One region of the Streptomyces hypolithicus genome, then DNA from elsewhere that is predicted to be linked to it. Evidence: riboswitches for the same ligand, from Rfam matches in the RefSeq annotation. Region 1 holds a riboswitch; the other holds the start of a gene.

Region 1 (4,723 bases):
CCGTGCCGGGCGCCGATTGTCAGTGGTGTGCGGCAGCATCGGTGGTGTGAGAGCCGAACCGACCATCCTGCATCTGGACATGGATGCCTTCTACGCAGCCGCGGAGCAGGCGTCGAAGCCGAGCCTGCGCGGGAAACCGGTGGTGGTCGGCGGAATCGGCACCCGGGGAGTCGTTGCCACCGCTTCGTACGAGGCCAGGGTTTTCGGGGTGCACTCCGCCATGCCGGTGGCGCAGGCCCGGCGATTGTGTCCCAACGCGGCGTATCTGATGCCTCGCTTCGCGCTCTACCGGTCGGTGAGCGAACAGGTCATGGAGCTGCTCGCCCGGTTGTCTCCCTTGGTGGAGCCGCTGAGTCTGGACGAGGCCTTCGTCGACCTGGAGGCGGGTGGTGTGGCGGACGACTCGGCCTCGGCCCGTCGGGCCGGAGAGCTGCTGCGGGCGGATATCCGGGCGGTCACCGGGCTCACCGGTTCGGTCGGGCTCGCGGGCTCCAAGATGCTCGCGAAGATCGCCTCTGAGCAGGCCAAGCCCGACGGCCTGGTGCTCATCGAGCCGGGGACCGAGCGGGAGCTCCTGGGGCCCCTGCCGGTCCGTACCCTGCCCGGAGTGGGACCCGCCACCGGCGAGCACCTGCGGCGGGCCGGCATGGCGACAGTCGCCGATCTGGCGGAGGCGGGCGAGGACGAGCTGATACGGCTGCTGGGCAAGGCACACGGCCTCTCGCTGCACCGGATGGCGGTCGGTTACGACGACCGGCCCGTGGTGGCTGAACGGGATGCGAAGTCGGTGTCCGTCGAGGACACCTTCGAGGTGGACCTGCACGACAGGGTCCGGGTCAGGGCCGAGGTCGGGCGGCTGTCGGACCGGTGCGTGCAGCGGTTGCGGGCTGCCCGCCGCTCCGGCAGGACGGTGGTCCTGAAGGTACGCAGATACGACTTCTCCACCCTCACCCGCTCCGAGACGCTGCGCGGGCCCACCGACGACCCCGCTGTGGTGCGGGAGGCAGTCGGACGCCTCCTGGAGTCGGTGGACACCACGGGCGGTGTGCGGCTGCTGGGTGTGGGCGTCAGCGGGCTCGCGGATTTCACCCAGGAAGACCTCTTCGCCCAGGCCGCCGGTGAGCGCGCGTCGGCCCAGGCCCGTGACGAGGCCGGGGCGGCGGAGGACGCCGGGGCGGCCCGGCCGGTCGGGCACCAGGAGGCAGTGGGAGCGGCGGCGCCCGGCCCGCCGCCGGAGCGCCGGTGGCGGGCCGGGCAGGACGTGTGCCATGCGGAGTACGGGGCGGGGTGGGTGCAGGGCAGCGGCGTCGGGCGGGTGACGGTGCGCTTCGAGGAGCCGACGTCGGCGCCCGGGCGCGTCCGGACGTTCACAGTGGACGACCCGGATCTGGCGCCGTCGGATCCACTTCCGCTGGTGGCCGGCGCCGCGGATCAGCCGGAATCCTCGCCGGCCAGCCTGCCGAAGTCGCGGTCGGGGACAGGAGGTGCGGAGACATCGAGCCCGTAGTGGTGGTAGAGCTGGAGTTCCTGCTCGGGGGAGAGATGGCGGCCGACCCCGAAGTCGGGGGCGTCCCTGATCAGTGCCCGCTCGTAGGGGACCCGCAGAGTGTCGTTCACGACCTCGCTGGGCTCCAGGGGAACGAAGGCGTCCCGGCTGAAGAGGCCGGTGCGTACGGCTGCCCACTCGGGTACTCCAGTGGCGTCGTCGAGGTACACCTCGTCCACTGTGCCGATCTTGGTGCCCTTGCGGTCGAACGCCTTGCGGCCGATCAGGCTGCGCGGATCGATGTCGGTCTGCACGGTCCCTCCAACTGATCGCAGCTGCTCCCCGTACAGACTACGAAAGTGCACATCTGTGGCCTCGGCCACTCGAGGGAACGGCGGCGGGGCTCGCTGGTAGGCTGGCTCATGGCTGCTGACCCCGTGCGGGAGAGTCCTCCGGTGAACATGCCGGGGGCGCCGAAGGAGCAAATCCTCCCCGGAATCTCTCAGGCCCCCGTACCGCACGGTTGAGGTCACTCTGGAAAGCAGGGCGGGCGTCGCACGGACAGGTGCTGGGAAAGGCCACAGTCCGCCGCGGGTCCCTTCCTCACCGACGGTGAAAGCCGGAACGACCCCCGACGGTCTTCCGGTGAAGCTCTCAGGTTGAGATGACAGAGGGGGAGGCCGTCCGGGCACCCGTGCCGTGGTGCCCCTCGCAGGTCGTGTCAGACCAGGAGGCCTTCCGCAGATGACCGCAAACCGCATTCCGCTCGAACAGCTTGAGCGTGGCATCCCCTTCGAACAGCGCCACATCGGGCCCGATGCCGAGGCTCAGGCCAAGATGCTTGCCCAGGTCGGTTACGGCTCGCTCGACGAGCTGACCGCGGCCGCGGTGCCCGACGTCATCAAAAGCGCCGAGGCGCTCAGCCTGCCGGACGCCCGCACGGAGGCCGAGGTGCTGGCCGAACTCCGCACCCTCGCCGACCGCAACCAGGTGCTCGCCCCGATGATCGGCCTCGGTTACTACGGAACCTTCACGCCGCCGGTGATCCTGCGCAATGTCATGGAGAACCCGGCCTGGTACACGGCGTACACGCCCTACCAGCCGGAGATCTCGCAGGGCCGCCTCGAGGCGCTGCTCAACTTCCAGACCATGGTCGCCGAGCTGACCGGACTGCCGACCTCGGGCGCCTCGCTGCTGGACGAGAGCACCGCCGCCGCCGAGGCGATGGCACTCTCACGCCGTGTCGGCAAGGTCAAGAACGGCGTATTCCTGATCGACTCCGACACCCTCCCGCAGACCGTCGCGGTCATCGAGACCCGTGCCGAGCCCACCGGGGTCGAGGTCGTTGTCGCCGACCTGTCGCAGGGCATCCCGGCCGAGGCGGCCGAGCGTGGCGTCTTCGGTGTGCTGCTCCAGTACCCGGGCGCCTCGGGTGCGGTGCGCGACATCAAGCCCGTCGTGGAGCAGGCGCACGAGCTCGGAGCGGTCGTCACCGTGGCCGCCGACCTGCTGGCCCTGACCCTGCTGACCTCGCCCGGCGAGCTGGGCGCGGACATCGCGGTGGGCACCACCCAGCGTTTCGGTGTGCCGATGGGGTTCGGCGGTCCGCACGCCGGGTTCATGGCCGTACGCGAGAAGTTCGCGCGCAGCCTGCCCGGGCGGCTCGTCGGTGTCTCGGTCGACGCGGACGGCGACAAGGCATACCGGCTGGCGTTGCAGACGCGTGAGCAGCACATCCGCCGCGAGAAGGCCACCAGCAACATCTGCACCGCGCAGGTGCTGCTTGCCGTGATGGCCGGGATGTACGCCGTCTACCACGGCCCGGACGGGCTGCGCGGCATCGCCCGCCGAACGCACAGGTACGCGACGCTGCTCGCCGCCGGCCTGCGGGCCGGCGGCGCCGAGGTCGTGCACGACGCGTACTTCGACACGCTGACGGTACGGGCCCCGGGCCGGGCGGCCGCGGTCGTCGCCGCCGCCCGTGAGGGCGGTGTCAACCTGCGTCTGACCGACGCCGACCATGTCTCCGTCGCCTGCGACGAGACGACAGCCCGCGCACAGGTCGCCGCCGTATGGGCCGCCTTCGGCGTCGAGGCCGACATCGAGGCGCTGGACGCATCGGTGGGCGAGGCGCTGCCCGAGGGCCTGCTGCGCACCGACGACTACCTCACGCACCCGGTCTTCCACCAGCACCGCTCGGAGACGGCGATGCTGCGCTACCTGCGCAAACTCGCCGACCGTGACTACGCGCTGGACCGCGGCATGATCCCGCTCGGCTCCTGCACGATGAAGCTGAACGCGACCACGGAGATGGAGCCGGTCACCTGGCCGGAGTTCGGCGCCGTGCACCCCTTCGCGCCGGTCGATCAGGCGCACGGGTACCTGACGCTCATCCACGAGCTGGAGGAGCGCCTCGCCGAGGTCACCGGCTACGACGCCGTGTCGATCCAGCCCAACGCCGGTTCGCAGGGCGAGCTCGCGGGCCTGCTGGCCGTACGGGCCTACCACCGCGCCAACGGCGACACGCAGCGCACGGTGTGCCTGATCCCGTCGTCGGCGCACGGCACGAACGCGGCGAGCGCCGTCATGGCCGGCATGAAGGTCGTCGTCGTCAAGACCCGTGAGGACGGCGAGGTCGACGTCGAGGACCTGCACGCCAAGATCGAGCAGCACCGCGACGAGTTGTCGGTGCTGATGATCACCTACCCCTCCACGCACGGTGTGTTCGAGGAACACGTCGCGGACATCTGCGCGACGGTGCACGAGGCCGGAGGCCAGGTCTACGTCGACGGCGCGAACCTGAACGCCCTGGTGGGTCTGGCGAAGCCGGGCAAGTTCGGCGGCGACGTCTCCCACCTGAACCTGCACAAGACCTTCTGCATCCCGCACGGCGGCGGCGGCCCCGGCGTCGGCCCCGTCGGTGTACGGGCGCACCTCGCGCCGTACCTGCCCAACCACCCGCTCCAGCCGTCGGCCGGCCCCGAGACGGGCGTCGGGCCGATCTCGGCCGCGCCGTGGGGCTCAGCGGGCATCCTGCCGATCTCGTGGGCGTACGTACGCCTGATGGGCGGCGAGGGGCTCAAGCGGGCGACGCAGGTCGCGGTCCTCGCGGCGAACTACATCGCCAAGCGCCTGGAGCCGCACTACCCCGTGCTCTACACCGGTCCGAACGGGCTGGTGGCGCACGAGGCCATCGTCGATCTGCGGCCGCTGGCGAAGTCGACCGGCGTCAGCGTG
Region 2 (4,723 bases), 4.1 Mb from region 1:
CCTCGAAGGGGGCGGAGTTCACCAGCGCGGGGTCGTCCACGACGTTCTGGTTGGACTCGGTGACCTCACCCGTCACGGGGGAGTACAGGTCGCTGACCGACTTGGTCGACTCCAGCTCCCCACAGGTCTCGCCCGCGGTCACCGTGTCGCCGACCTCCGGGAGCTGGGCGTAGACGATGTCACCGAGCGCGCTGGCCGCGAACTCCGTGATGCCGACCGTCGCGACGCCGTCCTCGGCGGTCGACAGCCACTCGTGCTCCTTGCTGTAACGCAGCTGCTGGGGGTTGCTCATGACCTGAATTCTCCTGTACGCGGGGGAGTGCTGGTGAACGGGGAAGGTGTACGAGTGCCAGGTGTACGGGTACGAGGTGTGCGGGGCGTCACTTCTGGCGCTTGTAGAACGGCAGCGCGACGACCTCGTACGGCTCATGCGTACCGCGGATGTCGACGCCCACACCCGCCGTGCCGGGCGCCGCGTGCGCGGCGTCGACGTACGCCATGGCGATCGGCTTGCCGAGGGTGGGGGACGGGGCGCCGGACGTGACCTCACCGATCACCTTGCCGTCCGCCACTACGGGGAAACCGGCGCGGGGGACACGGCGGCCCTCGGCGACCAGGCCGACCAGCTTGCGGGGCGGGGCGTTCTCGGCGCGCCCGGCGGCGGCCTCCAGGGCGGCGCGGCCGACGAAGTCGCCGTCCTTCTCGAACTTCACGACCCGGCCGAGGCCCGCGTCGAACGGTGTCAGCGCGGTGGTCAGCTCGTGCCCGTACAGCGGCATGCCCGCCTCCAGGCGCAGCGTGTCGCGGCAGGACAGACCGGCGGGGACCAGGCCGACATCCTTGCCGGCCTCCGTCAGCGCCTGCCAGAGCGTCTCGGCGTCGGCAGGGGCGACGAAGAGCTCGAAGCCGTCCTCGCCGGTGTAGCCGGTACGGGCGATGAGCGCGGGGACGCCGGCGACGGTGCCGGGCAGGCCCGCGTAGTACTTCAGGCCGTCGAGGTCGGCGTCGGTGACGGACTTCAGGATGCCGGGGGACTCGGGGCCCTGGACGGCGATCAGGGCGTACGCGTCACGGTCGTCCCGTACGACGGCGTCGAAACCCGCGGCGCGCGCGGTGATCGCGTCGAGCACGGTCTGGGCGTTGCCGGCGTTGGCGACGACCAGATATTCGGGGGCCTCGGTGTCGTCCAGGCGGTAGACGATCAGGTCGTCCAGGATTCCGCCGTCCTCCTGGCAGATCATGGTGTAGCGGGCGCGGCCGAGGCCGACCGTGCCGATGTTGCCGACCAGCGCGTAGTTCAGGAGAGCGACGGCCTGCGGCCCTGTGACGGTGATCTCACCCATGTGGGAGAGGTCGAAGAGGCCCGCGTGGGTGCGTACGGCGTTGTGCTCGTCGCGCTCGCTGGCATAGCGCAGCGGCATGTCCCAGCCCGCGAAGTCGGTCATGGTCGCGCCCAGCGAGCGATGCAGCGCATCGAGGGCGGTGAGACGGGGGACATTGCTCATAGGTGTGCTCCCAGGGCGCAGGGCAAGACGGGCGAGGACAATCCTCCCCATCTGTCATCGGAACCTGAGAGGTTCACCGGGAGAGTCCCGGCTTGCACCTTGGGTGGAGCCGCGACGAAGCGGCCCGCTTTTCAGATCTGCCTCGCCCGCGCGGTACGGGGCCTGAGAGATTCAAGGGAGGAACTTGCTCCTTCGGCGTCCTGGGGCACATGGTGCTGTGCTCCGGACTCTCCCGCGCGGATTCAAGCGGCCGGTATGCAGTTGGCGCGCACATCATTGCACGCGTCGGCGGGCGGCGGGCGGCGGGGCGGTGGGCGGCGGGCGGGAGGAAGGTTGGGGTCAGGCCGGAGGAGGGTCGGAGGCAGGTCGGAGGCAGGTCGGAGGAGGGCCGGAGAGATCCACAAACAGCTTGTGGCGCATTACCTTTTCTTTACACTTCGTGGGAAAGGGCCGGGCAAAGGGTGGGGGACACCCGACAGGGGGAGAGCGATGACGGTGCAACAGCCCGGTGTGTACGCGGCGACCGCGGGCGCGGGCGCGGCGCACGGAGCGGTGGCGGCGCAGCAGTGCGTACCGGCCGGGGAGGCGCCGGTCGGCAAGGCCGCCGGGCGCGTCGCCGCGCCGGTGGTGCGGGATCTGCGCGGGTGTGCGGGGCGCGGGCCGCGGAGCCTGGCCTTCGCGGCCGGGGACCTGGTCGTCGTGTCCGGACTGCCGGGCAGCGGCAAGAGCACCCTGATCCGGCGTACGGCCGGGGCGGCGGGCGTGCGGCGCATCGACTCGCAGGACGTGCGGGAGCGGTGGGCGGCGCGGATGCCGGGGCTGCTGCCGTACGCCCTCTACCGGCCTCTCGTACGGGCCGCGCACTACGCCGGGCTGCGCAGGGCGCTGCGCTCCGGCGAGAGCGTCGTCGTCCACGACTGCGGAACGCTCGCCTGGGTCCGGCACTGGCTCGCCCGCGACGCCAGGCGCCGTGGGGCCGCGCTGCACCTGGTCCTGCTCGACGTGCCGCCGGAGGTGGCCAGGGCTGGGCAGCAGGAGCGGGGACGCGGGGTCTCGGGGTACGCCTTCGCCCGGCACCGGCGGGCGGTGGGGCGGCTCGTACGGGACGCGGAGCGGGGGGTCCTGCCGGTGGGGTGCGGGGCGGCGGTGCTGCTGGACCGGGACGCGGCCGGCGCGCTTGCGGCGATCGGCTTTTCGACGTAGCGCGGGGATTGGGCTGAGGTTTCCGGTCGGGTCCGGAAAATGCCAGCCTCTCCGGCGATTGAGGAGCGGGGTCCGGGGCGGAGCCCCGGGGGTGTGGGGGCGCAGCCCCGGGGTGTGGGGCACAGCGCTAGGGTCGGGCCCGTGGATTACCCAGAATTCCCCGGGCCTGGCCACCCGCACGGCGGCAACGGCTGGCCCGGCAACGAACTCGAAGAGGTGCTCGCCGCCTCCGTCGGCAACCCGGCCGCCGGCGGCCGCATCGTCGAGGTGCTGGGACGCAGCCAGGTGTGGGTGCCGCTGCCCTCCGGCGGCGGCCCCCAGTCGCGGAGCCTCGACCTGCCCACCGTCGAGATCCACGGCGCGGCGTACGTCCCCGTGTACAGCTCCGAGCAGCAGCTCCGCCAGTGCGCCGGGCCGCACATGTCCTTCACAGTGGCGCCCGCCCGGGACTTCGCCCGCGGCCTGCCCCCGCAACTCGGCATCGCCGTGAACCCGGACGGCGCGGTCGGTGCGCCGCTGCCGCCGCCCGCCGTCGCGGAGTTGTGCCGGGCCGGCCGTACGCCGCTGGACGGGCCGGCGAGCGGAGGCCGGGTGCGGCTCTTCGAGCCGGACTGGCAGGAGGAGCCGGTCGACTTCCTCGCTGCCGCAGCGGGGGAGTTCGAGGAGAGCCGGGTGGTGGCGAGCGCCCGGCGGGCGCTCGCGAGCATCGAGGGGGAGTCCCCGACGCTGTTCGTCGGCGTACAGCTCTCGTCCTGGGAGGGCGCCGACCGCAACGCCCCGATGGACGCGCTGGGCCGCGCCCTCGGCCGGGTCCAGGTGCCCTGGCCGGTCAACCTCGTCCTGCTGGACGTCGCCCAGGACCCGGTCGCCGACTGGATGCTGGAGAGGGTACGGCCGTTCTACACGCGCCACGCCTGACCCGCGCCGACCGGCCGCGCGCAGCGAAGCGCGCAGCCAAGCGCGCAGACTCCTGACGTGTGCGTCAGGACGGTGTCAGTGCGGCCGGTCTAAGCTGGTTTGATGACCTCGCCACACGGGGGCGGTTGGTCGGGCCGGCCGGTTGGGCCGGCACGTGGATCGAAGAGGGGCGGAACCCAGGGTGAGCGCGTCAGGCACCGCCGCGGCCGGGCAGGTCGAGCACATGCTGCGCCAGGTGACGCCCGGGCGCTTCGACGCGTACGAGGCGCTTCTGCGCGCCATCGCCGACCCGGCCGGCGGCCACGTCTGGATGCTGCTCTGGCACGGCCAGGCGGGATCCCCCGACGCGCAGTACGGAAACATGGAGGTCGACGGCCTCGGCTACGCCCCGTGCGTGACCTCCGCCCAGGAGCTCGCAGCCAGCGGCTGGAGCCGGGCGTACGACGTGGTGACCGGGCAGGACATCGCGCGGGCGCTGTTTCCCGACCGCTGGGGCATCTGGCTCAACCCGCACGCGCCCGGCGGCGGCGTCGGCATTCCGTGGCTCGATCTGCGGCGTATCGCCACCGGACTCGACCGGATGCCGGCCGGACCGCTGCGCATGTCCGAACCGGCCGTCGAGATCCCCCAGTTCTACGCCCGGCTGGCGCAGCACGCCCACCGTACGCCGGCGGTCCGCGCGCTGCGCCGGGCGTGGGTGCAGCCGGCGCTCGGCGCGCCGTACCTCGCCGTCGGGCTCGATCTGTACGACACCAGCCCCCAGTCGGTCGACGCCGTGCGGGCCATGATGCAGCAGTCGATCGGGGTGGTCCCCGACGGGCTGCCGGTGTCCACCGTCGCGATGTCCGACGAGTACGACCCGGTGTCCATGTGGCTGCGCGCCAACGCCCGGCCGTTCTACGACCGTGAGGCCCACGCACCGGCGGCACCCTCCACCGCCGCACCCGGCGGCGGTTACGGCTATCCGGCGCCCCGCGGCTACTGACCTGACCTGACCTGACCTGACCCGATCCGACGCGGCCTGACCCGTCGGCAGATGTGCCGATAGCCCAATTCGGCGGTTCATGACGGCCGTTGGCTGGCTTGTCCGGTCTGCG

The links. A riboswitch is a leader RNA that binds a small molecule or an ion and turns the genes downstream of it on or off. The one in region 1 is predicted to bind glycine.
Region 2: another riboswitch for glycine. It lies ahead of gcvT (glycine cleavage system aminomethyltransferase GcvT); the one in region 1 lies ahead of gcvP (aminomethyl-transferring glycine dehydrogenase).

What each region holds. Positions count from the first base shown of each region.
Region 1 is NZ_CM128811.1:5,542,623-5,547,345, forward strand. Features, by position in the region: gene ACU6WZ_RS26075 (DNA polymerase IV) at 47-1,507, shown strand; gene ACU6WZ_RS26080 (PRC-barrel domain-containing protein) at 1,432-1,800, opposite strand; glycine riboswitch at 1,917-2,014, shown strand; gene gcvP (aminomethyl-transferring glycine dehydrogenase) at 2,231-4,723, shown strand, end outside.
Region 2 is NZ_CM128811.1:1,463,213-1,467,935, reverse strand. Features, by position in the region: gene gcvH (glycine cleavage system protein GcvH) at 1-292, opposite strand, end outside; gene gcvT (glycine cleavage system aminomethyltransferase GcvT) at 381-1,505, opposite strand; glycine riboswitch at 1,547-1,646, opposite strand; glycine riboswitch at 1,647-1,750, opposite strand; gene ACU6WZ_RS06665 (AAA family ATPase) at 1,995-2,708, shown strand; gene ACU6WZ_RS06660 (enhanced serine sensitivity protein SseB) at 2,850-3,626, shown strand; gene ACU6WZ_RS06655 (enhanced serine sensitivity protein SseB C-terminal domain-containing protein) at 3,808-4,611, shown strand.